DNA from 2 places in the Ercella succinigenes genome. Region 1 is predicted to be linked to the other one. Evidence: riboswitches for the same ligand, from Rfam matches in the RefSeq annotation. Region 1 holds a riboswitch; the other holds the start of a gene.

What was found. A riboswitch is a leader RNA that binds a small molecule or an ion and turns the genes downstream of it on or off. The one in region 1 is predicted to bind molybdenum cofactor.
Positions count from the first base shown of each region.
Region 2: it holds a riboswitch for molybdenum cofactor, as region 1 does, so the genes downstream of both, AC0KSB_RS14055 (aldehyde ferredoxin oxidoreductase family protein) here and AC0KSB_RS12855 (ABC transporter substrate-binding protein) in region 1, are expected to answer to the same signal.

Region 1 covers NZ_CDHP01000059.1:109,778-118,339, reverse strand. The annotation lists gene AC0KSB_RS12885 (GH36-type glycosyl hydrolase domain-containing protein) at 1-1,224, opposite strand, end outside; gene AC0KSB_RS12880 (adenine phosphoribosyltransferase) at 1,470-1,985, opposite strand; gene AC0KSB_RS12875 (DUF4349 domain-containing protein) at 2,232-3,263, shown strand; gene AC0KSB_RS12870 (AEC family transporter) at 3,249-4,193, opposite strand; gene AC0KSB_RS12865 (3'-5' exonuclease) at 4,195-5,085, opposite strand; gene AC0KSB_RS12860 (MogA/MoaB family molybdenum cofactor biosynthesis protein) at 5,203-5,706, opposite strand; molybdenum cofactor riboswitch at 5,830-5,946, shown strand; gene AC0KSB_RS12855 (ABC transporter substrate-binding protein) at 5,941-6,789, shown strand; gene AC0KSB_RS12850 (ABC transporter permease) at 6,837-7,517, shown strand; gene AC0KSB_RS12845 (ATP-binding cassette domain-containing protein) at 7,510-8,232, shown strand; gene AC0KSB_RS12840 (molybdopterin molybdotransferase MoeA) at 8,265-8,562, shown strand, end outside.
Region 2 covers NZ_CDHP01000067.1:10,277-18,838, reverse strand. The annotation lists gene AC0KSB_RS14080 (DUF368 domain-containing protein) at 1-193, opposite strand, end outside; gene AC0KSB_RS14075 ((2Fe-2S)-binding protein) at 238-411, opposite strand; gene AC0KSB_RS14070 (HesA/MoeB/ThiF family protein) at 606-1,316, opposite strand; gene AC0KSB_RS14065 (MoaD/ThiS family protein) at 1,403-1,627, opposite strand; gene AC0KSB_RS14060 (radical SAM protein) at 1,655-2,683, opposite strand; gene AC0KSB_RS14055 (aldehyde ferredoxin oxidoreductase family protein) at 2,806-4,596, opposite strand; molybdenum cofactor riboswitch at 4,632-4,752, opposite strand; gene AC0KSB_RS14050 (diguanylate cyclase domain-containing protein) at 4,874-6,553, opposite strand; gene AC0KSB_RS14045 (cytidylate kinase-like family protein) at 6,817-7,476, shown strand; gene AC0KSB_RS14040 (L-lactate MFS transporter) at 7,600-8,562, opposite strand, start outside.

The sequences.
Region 1 (8,562 bases):
TCTCACCAAATCCTTATATTGAGTTGAAATTTTTTCGGTTGTTCCAAAATTATCCTTTTTCAATGAATCAATCAAACTGCCTTTGTCTTTACTTGATAATAATTTTCTAAACTGTTTTTCCAAATGACCAAATAAAGCAAAGCCGATATGAGCCTCTTTTACATCATCTTTTAAACGAGAAAATTCTATCAATAATTGAGCAGCCTGACATTCATGCAATTTATGCTTTTTTGCCAGTCTGATCACTTTTTGCCTGAAATGGCTGCGGCTTTCAGCATTCATTCTAGAATAAACAAGTGCTGGATCCTGAGACAGAATTTTCTCAAGACAGGAGACTTTTTCAAATAAAACACTCCAATCCAGAGTACTTAAGGCTTTCAAGCTCATTATCAGACCTGAAACTTCTCTTTCCATTTTTGATTGGACATCTTCTTCAGTAGAAATAATGCTGCTGATAATATTTTCAGATTCGACATTATCCTCAGCAGCAAATTCTGTTAGCCATTTTATCAACCGGTCATTTATATTATTATGTTTACGTATTCTATAAATAATATGGGCTTTCCAGACAAGCTCATTTTTTTGATCAAAATAATTTTTCCTGGCGGCTAAATGATCTAGCAAAACCTCTGGTTCCAAACCGGTTATCTCCTCAAGGTCATCCATAAGGCAGTCGGCTTTTTGCTTAGAATCAATCCACTTTAAGATTATCTCTATTTTTTCAGTTAATCTCTCTAAAAGTACAAGACTAATCCAATATGGAAGCAAATTTAATTCTTCTGACGTCAGTTTTTGCTGTGTCTGATAAGCATTTAAACAAAGAATCAGTTTTTCTTCTTCAACTCTACCATCCGTAAAATTCACAATTCCTCTTGTTAAAGCTTCTATTCTAAGCATTTTACGAATATTTCCTATTTCATTTGATACCTTGGGACCTTTACGAGCACTAAGAGCTAGCAATGATGGTTTGATATCTTTCATTTGGTGATAAAGCAAATGATAATTATCGAATATCCAGACGGAAGCCGGAATAAGAGAAATAATGTCACGTGGAACTTCTGTTAAATGCTGTCTACATCTATTTAGCCTACGACGCACAACCCTATAGAGCACAGAGCCATTTTGAGAAATACCAAGACGCCAGTTATTATGGCTTTGAGATAATTTTATAATCAAAGATAAATCTTCTGCCGATTTATTGATATACTTCCCACCGTCAACCATCTTGAGTCCACCTTTCACTGCCTTTGTATAAGGCTTTGGATCAGAGTTAAAGCGAGTGTTTAATATACTTTATTCAATTATTCAGCTAAGCTGTATATTGCTCTAAATATGCAATAAAACTGCAGATATCTTAATGATATTACCGTGTATAATCATTGTCAAACCAATAACAGACAAAAAGGACTATTCAATACTTTCGTACTAAAATAGCCCTTCGCTTATTGACATTATTTAATTATCTGGATTTATTTTATTTTTACAAGTGCTTCTACATCATACCTTGACAACTTACTTCTTCCGCCAAGTGCTTCAAGTTCAATAAAAAACAAAACCTTAATTACTTCACCGCCAAGTGCTTCTACCATCTGACAGTTAGCAAGAGCCGTTCCACCGGTAGCCAGAAGATCATCAACTACCAGAACCTTCTGCCCTGGTTCAACCGCATCCGTATGCATTTCCAATGTATCGCTTCCATACTCAAGACTATAAGTTGCTTGTACCGTAGTGTAAGGCAGCTTGCCTTTTTTACGAACTGGTGCAAAACCACGGCCTGTTGCATATGCCAGAGGCGCTCCCATAATAAACCCTCTGGATTCAGAACCGATTATAATGTCAAAATCCAGATCTTTGACAAGTTCTGCCATCTGATTTATAGTTTCACGGAACATATCCTTATCTTTAAGAACAGTCGTTATATCAATAAAATCTATGCCCTCTTTAGGAAAATCCGGTATATGTCTAAGTGCAGCATTTAAATCCATGAAAAAAGCTCCTTTAATAGAATTTGTAGTGACCTAATAATTATTTAGTGACTTAATAATTATACAGTATTTTAGCAGATTGGGAACAATATCATTAGTTTTAGCGTCAAATAATTATTCAATTGGGAAAAACATAATAAACATTTACACATCTTTTGAATTATCATGTTAAAATTTAGATGTAACAAAACAAGATAGGAGGAAACGGTAAAATATATAGGCATCACATTTTTTACCGCAAACAAAATGAAAAAAGCAGTACGACTTTTTGCAATCTTTTTAGCTGCTATACTGATTTTGGGAAGTATTTCCGTATTACTTGCTTCCTGTTCTGCCTCTGCACCGTCTTCTGACAAAGCAGCATACGACGATTATTATGATTATGATGGCACAAATGAAACCCAAGCTTCGTCGCCCCAGGAAGGTGGCGCCAACAACATGGCAAACTCATCTGACGCCAGCGATTCTGACAGCGTCAATCGCAAAATAATCAGAAATGCCAGTCTTGATTTAACAGCTGTCGATGTTGCTGAAACTTATGAAAAAATACTTGCTTATGCACAATCCATAGGTGGATATGAAACGCAAAGAGAGCAGTCTGATCAGCAGAACTATACTGTTATCAACGCAACTATAAAAGTACCACCGGAACAACTGGATAATCTGCTGTCGTTTATCAAACAAACCGGAGATCTGATCAATTCACGAATCACCAGCGAAGATATTACTGAAAGTTATTATGATGCTCAGATAAGACTTGAAAGTATGGAGCAGACACTTGATAAGTATTATCAATTTTTAAGCGAAAGCCGTAATATTGAAGAAACCCTGTCAGTACAGAGCCAGATAAATAACCTTACTCTGGAAATAGAGTCATTAAAAGGGAAATTAAAGCTTTGGGATGCACTTCTGACTGAATCAACAGTAGAATTATACATACGCCAGACAAATGATCCCGTTCAAATTAGAAAAGAGGTAGACTGGAAAGCTCTTAGTTTTGATGATATGTCTTACCTTATTGTTTCTGGATTGAAGTCGGTTGTTAATGTTCTTGCCGGAATAGTTCAATGGCTGATAATAATTGTTGTCGCAGGTGCTCCTTTATGGATTCCTATTCTGATAATAGTACTGATTATACTGCGCAGACAAAAAAAGAAAAGAAAAGCTCAAATTAAGGCAAATATGCCAATGAATATGAATCAGACGGCAAATACTTCTGTAAATTCATCTTCTCCAGATAATATGGCCGGTAGTTCCGATCATTCAGATAAAAGATAAATATCTTAATACATAAGTGATTATGAACAGTGATATTCCTGATAAAGCGGTAGTCAGAACAATAATCTGTGCTGCCAGATCGCTATCACTGTTCATATTTTTTGCCATAATATAACTGGAAACCGCAGTAGGAGCACAAAATAAAATAAATAAAGCTCCAAGATTAGCCCCTCTGAACCCTATCAAAACAGCAATACCAATAATGACAGATGGTAGAATAAAAAGCCGCAACATAGCTGCTGTTATTACAAGTTTAAATCGACCTGTCATTTTGTGCCAGCTCACCTGACTTCCCAACAAAATCAAAGCCAAGGGGTTTGCAATAGAAGCAGTATCGCGAACAGCCTGATTTATGAAAACCGGCAGCTCTATAGGTAAAGCTGCAAAAACTACTCCAGAACCTGCACCAATTATTAAAGGATTTTTTATAATAGACACAAAAATTGCAACCCAGTTTATATCTCGTTTTTTCTCTGAATAGTATTCCAGAATGAAAACAGCCATAATATTGTATATTGCAATTACAACCGGCAAAAGCATGGCAGTAGGACCTATACCCTCTTCACCAAAAAGATTTCTGGCTAGCGGATAGCCTAAAAGCAAATAATTGCCTCTATATACTCCCTGTATAAAAGCTCCGCATTGACGACGATCTTTAACAAACACGGGTACAATCATCATTAGCAAGAAAATTACAATCAGAATTGTACAGGCGGCAAAAAGAAAAAGCGAAGGACTAAAATACTCCGTTATTTCTATATTTGAAATAGTGTAAAACAAACTAGCCGGAAAGGCGATCTGAAATAACAGTTTATTTGCTTTAGAATTTAATACATCGTCTATTAAGCCTATTCTTCTCAAAAACACACCTAAAGCTACCAAAAGCATTAGCGGCGAGATGGCATTGAAGCTAAACCAAAATATATCCATACTAGTTTTCTGTCAAAGGCTTGTTTTTATCCAGACGCATAGTTAAATGAGCACTTACACGTTCCTTGGCTCTGATTTTTATTTTTGTTCTGCCACTGATACTACCATGTTCCGAACAAATAAAGGAAGCTGTATATTTATTGCCTTTTTTCTTCCATTCAATTACACGTTCAAGTTCAAGATTACATGCTGGACAAACCAAAGTTTTTTCAACCAGACTATTTAAAATATCAGACAAGCTGTCATGAGGCTCCAGGCTTTGCTGATAAGATCTTGTCAGGTCAGGATCATAGGCATAGGCACAAACATCTACCTGGCTTAATGATACCTTTTGCTCAGAACTCATAATCGCTGCAACAGATTTTAAAATTCTGCCAGTATACCAGGCATCCTGAACAGCCTGATGAAAAGGTCTGTTTTTATCGATATTCAAAAAATCAAGTGCATATTCAACGCTTCTTTGTATTCCGGCTTTTTCAACTGCCTGATCAAAGAGATACTGCACATCAAGACATTTTGCACTTAATTTATCGGGCATATCATAATATGCTAAATTCTGTTTAAGCACAGAAGCATCACTTTCACTCCATGAACAATAAATATAATCTTCACCACACCACTCTAAAAAATCTCTGGCAGCATCGGTAAAAGGAACACCTGATTTCATACTCTGCTGAAGTCTTCTGGTAACAGCAGCAACATGACCAGATAATACAGGATAAAGTTTTGGCTTGACAGTAACACTGAATTTATTTATTGTTTCAAAATTCTCATCAAGCTTAACGGCTCCGATTTCTATTATTTCAAAAGGCATTGCCTGCGCATCCTCCGGGGCAACTTTATTTGCTCTGCCGGCAATATTCCATTCCAAATCAAAAACGATATAATGCATTAAATTAATATTCCTTCCAGGTATTGTGTTTAGTATATACTTTAAAACAAAAACCGCTGAATTACCAGCGGTTTTACATATATATTATCAGGATATCAGCGTTGAAAAATATCTAATCTAACTTCGTGCACATTCTCCTGACCTACCTGTCAAAATTTCCAGAGCATGTGAAATAACTGGATAAATTATATCCATGCATTCTGTAACAGCTTTAGGACTTCCCGGTAAATTAATAATAAGGCAATTGCCTCTTGTGGCAGCAATTCCTCTGGAAAGCATAGCACGATTTGTTTTTTTCATGCTTTCAGCACGTATTACTTCCGAAATCCCCGGGACAATCCGATCCGCAACTGCTGCTGTTGCTTCCGGTGTGACATCTCTTTGAGCCAATCCGGTTCCACCTGTCGTTATAATTAAATCAGCTTTCATCACATCTACTATCTCAATTAGTGTATTCTCAATTGTTTCTCTATCATCTGAAATAATTTGCTGGCTTATGATTTTACCGAAAGAACCTATTCTATCAGCAATAACAGGTCCGGATTTATCCTCTCTTAAGCCTGCAGCTCCTTTATCACTCATGGTAATGACAGCCAGGCGGTATTGATCACTATTATTCATATTTCTCTCTCCTCTTTTTGAAAATTGTTTAGAGATATTTTTAGATGAAGTATATATAATTCTTAAATATAGTATAGCAAAATAAGTATGACAATTATTGAGTCTTTATGATATATTATTCGCAGCACCTACCATCTTCGAGTCTGATTGGCTAAATCTTTCAGGACATGCCAACTGACCGGGGTCAAGCGGAAACGCTGAAGCCTTCCATATGTGAAAAGGAGAATGGATAATATGATTTTGTTTAAGCAAAAATTTTTTTTAATTTCTTTTCTTTGTCTGCCGCTGATTTTTTTGTCTGGCTGCAATAATATATCCGAAAAAAGATCAGAAAATAATTTGATCCGATTATCTACCACAACAAGTGTTCAGGATTCAGGATTACTTCCAGAACTAGAGAAAATTTTTGAACAAGAAAGCAATTATGATCTTGATATTATTGCAAACGGCACAGGTGCGGCAATAAAGCTTGGCCAAACCGGTGATGCCGATGTTTTACTCGTGCATGCCAAATCAGCGGAAGAAGAATTTGTAGACTCCGGGTTTGGTGTTGAACGTATGCCATTTATGCATAATTACTTTATAATTGCTGGTGATAAAACTGATCCGGCAAAGATAGCGAACAAAACTTCCGCATCTGAAGCTTTCATCGCAATTGCCGAGAATCAATCCAGTTTTGTTTCAAGAGGCGACAATTCCGGCACACATAAAGCTGAACTGAAAATCTGGACTTCTGTTGATTTAGAACCTGTCGGAGATTGGTATATAGAAGCAGGCAAAGGCATGGGGCCATGTCTTATCATGGCGGGAGAATTAGAGGCTTATATTCTGACTGACAAAGCAACCTGGCTTGCCACCAGGGATCAACATAAGCTAGAAATGATAATAGGTGCTTCCGAAGATCTCAAAAATATTTATAGCGTAATTGCTGTAAGTAAAGAGAAGAATCCTGATGTCAACTATGATGGTGCGGCAGCATGGATAGACTTTCTAAAAAGTGAAACCGCCACCGAAATTATTAATAATTTCGGCAAAGAAAAATATGGGGAAGCACTATTCATCTACGATGGTTTTGACTCATAATTGACATATGAGACAAAACCGGCAAATAATTATCAAGGTTGTTGTGTATGACATTTAATTCAGTTATTGAAGCTTTTACTTCCGGAGATAGTCAATGGTATCAAATACTGATGCTTACAATCAGTATGACTTTTATCAGCACTACGATATCAGCACTACTTGGAATACCATCAGGAATATTACTTGCTACCAAAAACTTTTTCGGCGGTAAAATAATAAAAAGACTTATGCGTACCTGTATGAGTCTGCCACCAGTAGTGGCAGGATTACTGGTTTTTATACTTTTGTCAAGGCAGGGTCCACTGGGCAGTATGCAGCTGTTGTTTTCATTGCCGGCAATGATTATTGCTCAATGCATTTTAATTATCCCTATAATGGCAAGTCTTACCTGCAGTGCAATTGAAAGCAAGCAATATTCTATCCGGCAAACTATGCTTACATTAGGACAGCCCAAATGGAAAATATATTTTTTATTGATAAATGAAAGCAGACAAGCTCTTATCACAGTCGTGTTAACCGGTTTTGGCAGAGCAATTTCCGAGGTTGGAGCAGTAATGATGGTAGGAGGTAATATTGCCGGCAAAACACGCGTACTTACTACTGCAATTATGCTGGAAACGAATAAAGGAAATTTTGGTGCAGCAATAGCACTTGGCTTAATTCTAATGATTATTGCATTAGTTGTTAATGTGTTTGCAGACAGATTCCAGGAGGATACCAATGGCTGATGAACTGATTAATAATTTTTCGAAAGAATATTTATTTGAATCTCTTCAACACAGATGGAATGATCGTTTTGAACTTAACATAGAAAATTTATCTATAAAAACAGGTAAGTGCTATGCTCTTTTGGGTGCAAATGGTTCTGGCAAAAGCACCCTTATGCAAATACTAGCAGAAAAAATCCAAACCTTTCCAGATATGAAAAAAGCTGGTATTACAGGCTATTTACCGCAAAAGCCTCATGCATTTAATATGTCGGTCGAAGAAAATATACGACTGGGTATACCTCCTGCAGCTAAATCAAACAAAAAAAACTTGGACTTTATAATCAAAGATACCATGCATAATCTAGGACTTTCTGCCCTTTCAGCTGCCAACGGGTGCAAACTATCAGGAGGAGAGGCACAAAGAATGGCGCTTGCAAGAATACTCTCCTTTAAAAGAAAAATTTTGCTACTTGATGAACCGACTACAGCTCTGGATTTAACAGGACTGCAACTTGCAGAAAAGGCAATTAAGGAATATATCACTAAAAATAACTGTATTTTGGTTTTATGCACGCACCATATTAATCTTGCCCAAAGATTGTGTGATGAGATGATTTTTCTGGATAATGGTAAAGTAGATACAATTGGTGATTTAAAGAAATTATTGTGCCAGCCATCAACCGAAAAGCTCAAACAATTTTTGTATTTTGAGCAGGCGGCTTGTGAATTGTAATAAAAAGTAATTATATTTAAAAGGTGGACAAAATGTTAAAAGTTTCAACCATAGCCTATGCCCAAAGCCAACTAAAAAAAGCAATAAGCGATTATGGCTGTAAATATGGCAATTTACTAAGACAAAAATTCGACATGGATCTGAATCAGACAACTGGGCAAAATAAAGAATATGAGTTTATCTCGCCATCGATTAGCAGGGGACGAATTTTGGCCTGTGATATATATTCAAACATAGATGTGCCAGGATTTGACCGCTCTACAGTAGATGGTTTTGCAGTAAAATCCTCAGATATTTTTTCTGCCAGTGCCTCATTGCCCGCAATGCTAA
Region 2 (8,562 bases), on a different contig from region 1:
CTACTAGAAAAGGAAGCAGGAAGAAAAAACTGGCTTTGAAATTTCTTTTTATACTGGTAACAGCTTCAATTAATTTATCGTACACTCCCATAGACACGGCCATTGTTCCACCGCTGACACCGGGAATAATATTTGCTACGCCAATAACAATACCTTTTATGATCGATTTGATCAGATCTAGCACAGATGTCATATATATCTCCTCAGAATTTTATATCATGATTATACACAATACAACTAACTCTGTGCTTTCTCAATCATTTTTTTTATGTCTTTTTTACATTTGCTGCATTTTCCGGCTCCTGTCTCTTTTTTTATGTCTTTAAAGGATTTCGCACCTTTTTTCATAGCCTTCAAAATATCACCTTTTGTAACTTTTTTGCAGGGACAAATCATTTTATCTGGATTCACTACAATCACCTCTTTTACAACTAATCGGATTATAGCAATTAAAAAAAACTCTCACAAGATAGCTTCAAATATGGTAATTGAAGTTACGGTATGTCTGTACTAAAAGCTTAACCACAAATAATTTAGCTTTGGCATTATATAGATAGACATAGATGTAGATATATATACATCTACATCCGAATCTACACCTATATTTATTTTAGATTCAGAATATCAAATTCATTTTCCAGACAATTTACAAATAATAGTTTGTTAGACAGCAAGTCACCCTTTTTGGTGATGAGTTTAATTGTTTCAGCTACTTGAAAAGAAGCAATTAAAGATGGGGCAAAAGAGGGGTTGCCTAGATTTCTTTCTTCACCATGTTTTAGATTTGATTTATACATTTTGCTCAATGTCTTATTGCCGGGCAAAATTGTTGTAATCTGCCCGTACCAGCCGGCAATTGCACCGTGTATAAGCGGTATTTGTAACTTGTTGCAAATATCTTCGAGGATTAATCTTGTAGGAATATTATCAAGTGCGTCTATTACTACAGTATGTCCTGATAATATTTCAGAAGCATTTTCTTCATTAAGGAAGCGATCATATATATTGACCTGCAAAGAATGATCAATTTCATTTATTCTTTTGCCTGCACAAACAGCTTTGTTTTGCCCGATATTTGTTTCCAATGAGAGCAATTGGCGATTTAAATTAGAAATTTCAAACTGATCACCATCAACAACAGTTATAGAACCTATGCCTGCCCTTGCAAGCAATTCTATGGCATGACCGCCAAGACCTCCACAACCTACAACACATACGCTGCTTTGTTTTAACAGTGCCTGATCATCTGAGGATATGACTCGGCCATTTCTTGTATATCTTTCGGAGCGACCATTATTCTGATTATTATCAACCATAAAACAGATACCTCTTGCAGATTAACTAATTCCAACGGGAGGACAGGAGGAAGTTCGCAGAAAAGAAGTAATATGTAATTTGTAGATCAACCGCCTCCAACTGGAGGGAAAACAGAAATAACATCATTTTCTTTTAACGGACGATCTAAATCTCCATCACGTCCATTAATGAGGAAAATTGCTATTTGCTCGCGACTAATATCAATCTGATTCATCAAATCCATCCCTGTGCAGCCTTCATTGCAATGTCCATAGATGATTTTACCGCGATTTTCTCTTAATGTGGCAAATAACCTGATTTCAATCAACATGTGACAATCCTCAGCTTTCTAATGGTATTAAATACAATATATGAAATTTCTTGCCCAAAGGCAATCCCCGCAGGAAGGCATATTGCTATTGCAATCAATCTGTGTATTTCTTACCATATCACATCCTTCCACAAGACCACAGTCTATGCATGAAGGGTAATTTTGATTTCTGATTAAATTACGGAAAATTTTAAATTCAGTTTTTCGCCAGATTTCTTCAATATTTTCAGATGAAATATCACCGAAAAAATGAGCATTGGTTTCTTTTTTTCTGCCAAAGACCCATTCTGTGCCGTTATGGGACAGTCTGTAGCAAGGAGCTATTTTACCGTCAGCTCGAATTATCATAGAGTTATCATCTACAAAACGACAATGCCTTTCTGTTTTTAGTTCCATGGCGGGTATTACAACTTCAATACCATAACGATACGAAAGCAGGTTGATTTTGCCAGCTAATGCTTTTCCGGCTATATTCTCATACCTTGTATACATAATTTGCTTGCTATCATATTCATTGGCTGGGGAAAGGTGAGAAATAATTACTTTATCTACTTTTTTCTTAGCGGCTAGTTTAATTAAATCAGCAAGATCCTCTGCGTTATCTTGTCGTAATGTCATTTGAAAAACAATAACAGGAAATTTTTGTGTTTTAATCAAGTTGATCTTATCTATAAAATCCAAAACTTTTTGCATGGAGAATCCTCTGATTTTTTCAAAATTTTCTGATGATCCATCCATGGATATGACGATCTGATTTGTTGTAGAAATAAGTTTTTTTATAAATTCGTCATCATCTCTTGTACCATTGGTGGTAATTGTAAGGTATTTGTCCTGAAGCTGATCCAATACATTTAAAATTGTAGGGGCGATGGCTGGCTCACCGACCCCTCCAAGTACAATGTGTTCAATTGTTTTAATTTCTTTGATTTGATTAATGCATTTTTGTAAAAGCAAATAATCCATATCTCGAGCGATGCCAGACCAAGTCTGACGATAACACATGATGCAATTAAGATTACATTTATCAGTAAGCTCAAGATAGACTTTTTTTAGCATATAAAATACCTGTCCTGCAAATTTTAATCATTACCAGCATCAAAATCCCAGATTTGAAAAATAGTCATCTGATCCAGAACTGTTTTTTACCAGTATTCTTAAAGTCTAATATTCTAACGGTCTTAAAGCCCCAGTGTATTTAATCTTTCTTTTTGAGGAATGCCGTCATTGCCCCAGCCCCTCAACTCATAGTATTGAGGAAGCATTTTGGAAAGTTGCGTTATGTTTCCTACAGAAGGTCCTTCAGGAATAGGATCTTCTAATAGTCTTTTTGGCAAAGTGTCTTGTGAAGGATCAATACCTGCTCCCAGATTGAAAAGTCTTTCAATATTCCAGATTCTTTCTCCGGCAGCTAGAGCATCATCTGCAGTCAATTCAGTTCCCAAGGTTGCATTAAGCATATCTGCATATTCCTGAGCACCCATGGCAAAAGAGGTAAATAAGCAAAGTCCGGTCGAATCAATCAAGGCTGTAAGATCCTGGAATATTTTTGCCCATTGTGCTTTCCCCTCGATTGAGAAACGATCAAGTTTTTCTGGCATGCCGATTATTTCAGGAGAGATGAGATAGCCTCGTACATGACAACCACCACGGTTGGATGTTGCGTATTGTAACCCTTGTCCCTGGATTGCCCGTGGATCATATGCCGGCAATTCTTGTTTTTTGACCGACATTGACAGTTCAGCCATTCCGTAACTGTCAGCCATGCGATAAGATCCCTCTGCCATTTTATCTCCGAGACCTTTTCTTTGTCCCATACGTTTTGTCCACTCAATGACTGCTTCATTATTTCCGAATTCTAGAGATACTCCATCTAATTCTTCTTCTTTTATCATGCCTCGCTGATATAATTCCATTGCAGCTGCTATGGTTGCACCAGCAGAAATAGTATCAAGACCATATTCATTACACCAGTAGTTGGCTTTTATAACGGAAGGAAGATCAGAAACACCACAATCGCCACCAAAAGCCCAGATAGTTTCATATTCAGGTCCGCCACCTTCAATATCATCAACTTTACAATATCTGCCACAGGCTATAGGACAACGATAACAGGGATCTTTTTTGGTAAGATATTTTTCTGCCAAAGCTTCACCACTGATGCTTTCTGCCTGAGGGAACTGGGCTGTCTGGAAATTATTGGTAGGGAAGACGCCGTTTTCGTTAATAATATTAACTAATACAGCAGTACCATAAGCAGGCAAACCCTGGCCTGTGACACCGTTTTCTTTTATCTTGGCAGTACAGATTTTTACTACTTCTTTTAATTTGGCCTCATCTGCAATTTTAACCTTGCCGGTACCACGAACAGCAATTGCTTTCAGATTTTTTGAGCCCATAACAGCACCGACTCCAGAACGACCAGCAGCACGAGAGACATCATTCATTACTGCTGCGATTTTTGACAAGGACTCTCCTGCCGGACCTATAGTTAGGACTTTGGTTTTAGCAACGGTTTCTTTCTCAATAACAGAAGTTGTTTCAGAAACAAGTTTACCCCATAAATGAGCAGCATCTCTCAATTCAATCTTGTCGTCTTCAATAACAAGATAAACTGGTTTTTCGGATTTGCCTTCAAAAATAATCAGATCATAGCCTGCCATTTTTAGTTCTGCACCCCAGTAACCACCAGAATTTGACGATGCAATTGTTCCGGTAAGCGGCGACTTGGTAACGACCATGTAGCGTCCTCCTGTTGGAGTAGGGGTTGCCGTTAATGGCCCTGTAATCATGATAAGCTTGTTTTCTGGACTTAATGCATCAACACCCGGATCGACCTCATTGGTCATTATCCAGGTGCCCAAACCACGACCGCCTACAAATTTTCTGGCAATAGCTTCATCAAGTTCTTCTGTTTTCCAATTTCCTGTTGAAAGATCTACCCTTAGAATTTTTCCTTGAAATCCGAACATAAAATTTCCTCCCGTTTCAAATTATTTGCACAAGCATAAAACTGATGCCAAATCCTTTTCAATACGGAAGGCGATACCGTTTCCAGTAACACCCGGCGGCTCACATTCATAACCCACAAAAGCCTTAGAAATATGAGCTCGGATAAGGTTTTTCTGATTCGGTTAGAACTATTAAATTATAATTGAATTCTAGCATGAAAAAAGCAATATGTAAATTTAACAATAGATATGATGAAAAGTTTGCAGATGTTTTTGTTTTTGACATCATAAATGCACTTTAATCACCAATATATGTTGAGCGGTTTTTTCCCTGACTTTTGGAAATATATAATGCTTTGTCAGATCTTTTTAACGCATCTTTATAATCATAATCGCTTGTGTGAAAGAAGGATATGCCCATAGAAATCGAAATATTTACGTCATTAGAACCCATAGTAGAACTTGTATTTCTAACGCTTTGCAGTATTTTGCAGCATAATTCATTTGCATTTTCCGGTTCTATATTGTCACAAAGAAGGATGAATTCATCTCCGCCCCAGCGATATAAACTATCTGTATGGCGTATCACATTGCTGATTGCCTTCCTGACCTCGATCAAAACTTCATCACCAAAATCATGACCATTTACATCATTGATGGCTTTAAAATTGTCAAAATCTATAGAAATAATAGCGGGGCTTTTGCCTGTATCTTTAAAATTGGCAAAAGCAAATGTCAGCGATTCAATCCCGGCTGATCTTGAACCTGCTCCTGTCAGAGTATCACAATTAACTGCCTGATCAAGGTTTTTGACATGATCAATTAAAGCAATATTAAAAATAACTGACTGCAAGGCTACAGCAACCCAGGCGATATTAGAACTAACAGCGTTATTAGCGATAATTCCAGACATTTTCAAGAAAGAAACAGCTGCCGTAATGATCAGGAATATCCAACCAATCAAAAAATAGATAGATTCTTTGTCCCTTTTTCGAATATAGTTAATCGCAATTGCCATAACAATTAGGGAGGCAAAAAAAGCATAGAAATAAGCATATACATTTCCTGCTACTCTTAGTCCAGAGAAAATCAAAATGATTCCAGGAACAGCAAGAGAAATTATGAAATTTAGAATTTTCTTGATTTTGGCAAATCCCGGTTTGTCGGCAAAATAAGAAGTGGCAAAAAAAGCTCCTGATAATATCATAATCAAGGCGGCATGAACTCCATATCCAGTTAAAAAATAAAGTCTGCCGACAAAAATAACGCGCATAAGTCCAAGCAAAATAAGCTGGTAAATGACGATAAAAAGCATAAAGACCGAAAACAAAAGATGCCGCAGTTGTTTTAGTCTGAAAAACGTTATTATCTGATAAATGATCATAGCAAGAATCGTACCCAGCATCATACCAGTAAAGAACATTGCTCTTATACTGCGTCTGGAAAAATCGTCTCTCGATAATATTTCAAAAGAATAATTATGTGAATAAGGAGAATTTATTCTTACATATATCGGGTTTGTCCAATCAATGTCTTTATCAATCCAGAAAGCCTGTTGAGGATAAAGGTCACTGTCCAGTTTGCCTTCATACCCCCAGCCGCTATTTTTGCCGATGTAATTGCCATCATTTAACGGCAAAAAAACAGTCACATTTTTGACCACCTGATTATTTACCACAAAATAAAAATCAGAATTTGCAGCTTGATTGGTTAAAGCTGTGTCCAGATTATCAGGTAGAATCTCAAACCACCAGGTAGAATCATTATTACCTAAAGCAACCCTTGTTTTGTCAGTCTTAGTAAATGAAGCGGAATGGTCTGTATTAATAAAATCGTCTATCGTGTACTGAGAATTCAAATCTTCAAAATAACTAACAGGTAAGAAATTTTCATCTGAGCCAGACCTAAAGAAGCCTGCATATACAAACAGACTTATCAATAACACAGCCGCTAACAAAAACAAATTAATTTTTTTCACAAAAATCCTTTCTTGAGCTAAAAACTTGTTTTTCGATATTTTACAATAATAATAACGTTTTAACTATCAAATAATATATGAATTAAGAAAAATTAAGAAGATAATACTACAAAGCGAAATAATTAATTTACAAATGTTACAGTTTTTCAATGATATAATCGGTATAAAGAAGGTAAGATATATATCAATAATAAAGTGGCTTCACAAGAGAAACTGGAGTTTTGAGATTACGACGATAGCAAGCAAAAGAAAGGAGCTTTATTATGTCAGTAATAACTTTTTCCAGAGAGTTTGGAAGCGATGGAGATCAGATCAGCAGGCAGGTTGCAAAAGAGTTAGGATATCAGTTAGTAAACAAGGATGTAATTGAGGAAGTGCTTGTCAAATATGGCATGGTTGCCTTTGACGAGATGTACAGTACAGAACATGGCATCTGGGGAAGATTCGACTCTGAGAAAACAAGAATAGTAGAAATGTTAAATAAAACAATACTTGCTTTTGCTAGAAGAGGCAATTGTGTTATTGTTGGACGAGGCGCTTTTGCCGTATTGCACGAATATAATGATGTAGTTAATGTATGTATAAAAACTCCTCTTGAGAAAAGAATAAAAAATATTATGACAGAGCATGATCTTGAAGATCCGGCAAAAGCAGGTGAATTAATCAAGCAAAGTGACCGTGTCAGAAGCAGTTTCCTTCAAACCTTCTATGGTATAAAAAGCAAAGAAACAGGATGGTTTGACCTTTGCATCGACACAAGAATTATTCCAGAAGGGACAGCAATTAAATGGATAGTTGAGGCGGCAAAAGAAATGGAAGCAGAAGAGGCCAAAATGGCTGCCAAAAGCGAATCAACTACTGAAGAAATAAGCAAAGACGTGGTTTTGCAATCGGCAATTGACGAAGTGCTGGCAGAACTATAATTAAACTTCAGATGAGAATATAAAGAAAAATCTCTTAAAATATCCTTAGGTAAAAATATTTGAAAAAATTGATATTACCCTTGTGCGGTACTTGTTACCGCACAAGGGTATTTGTTGTTGGAATTATAGTTGCTTAGTGACAGCCTGTTTTTGACGTGGTGATTTGAGGAAAAGGAAAATCACTGCACCGGCAAAAGAGCAGATGGAAGCAATTATAAAAGCTGTGCCGAAATTACCGGAATCTCGGAAAATTCCGGCGATATATGTAAAGATAATTGAGCCAAAACCAAAACCTAGCAAGACCAGGCCATAGTTAGCTCCAACATTTTTTACCCCAAAATAATCGGCAGTAAGGGAAGGGAAAACTCCAAGGAAACCGCCATAGGAGAAAGCAACCAAAGCTATGATCGCAAAAATCAAATAAGATTCTGCCAAGATAAGGAAGGGAATAGAACTTCCGGCAAGTACCAGTAATACCAGAACAGTTCTTTTGCGCCCTATTTTATCGGAGAACCAACCCCAGAAAAGCCTTCCGGCAGAATTGAATAGAGAAATTATCATTACGCCTATGGTTGCTGTCTCAGCAGGAATTCCTCCTGCTATTCCGATTGTTTTGGCAAAAGGAATAACCATGAAGCCGGCAGCACATGCCAGCATCAGTGTTATTGAAACAAGATGAAACTGTTTCGTTTTGATAGCTTCACCAGGAGTAAATTGCATCTGATCTGAATTTTGAGCGCTATTTGGTACCCAGCCACTTGGTTTGAAATCAGCTGGCGGATTTTTAATGAACTGCGCACCTATTAATGATACGACAACAAAAATCAGACCAAGCCAGATAAAAGTTTCCAGAACACCACGTGATTTTATTAGTGGTGTAGCAACATTTGTGAATACGATTCCACCAAAACCAAGTGCTGAAACGATACAACCGGTGATAAGGCCTCTCTTGTCTGGAAACCACTTTTGACAGCAAGCAATTGTACTTGTATATGTAGTACCCATACCAAAACCGCCGATAACTCCGTAGGTTAACCAAATCCACCAAGGACGATCGGCTGTTGTAAAAGATGCCAAAATAAACCC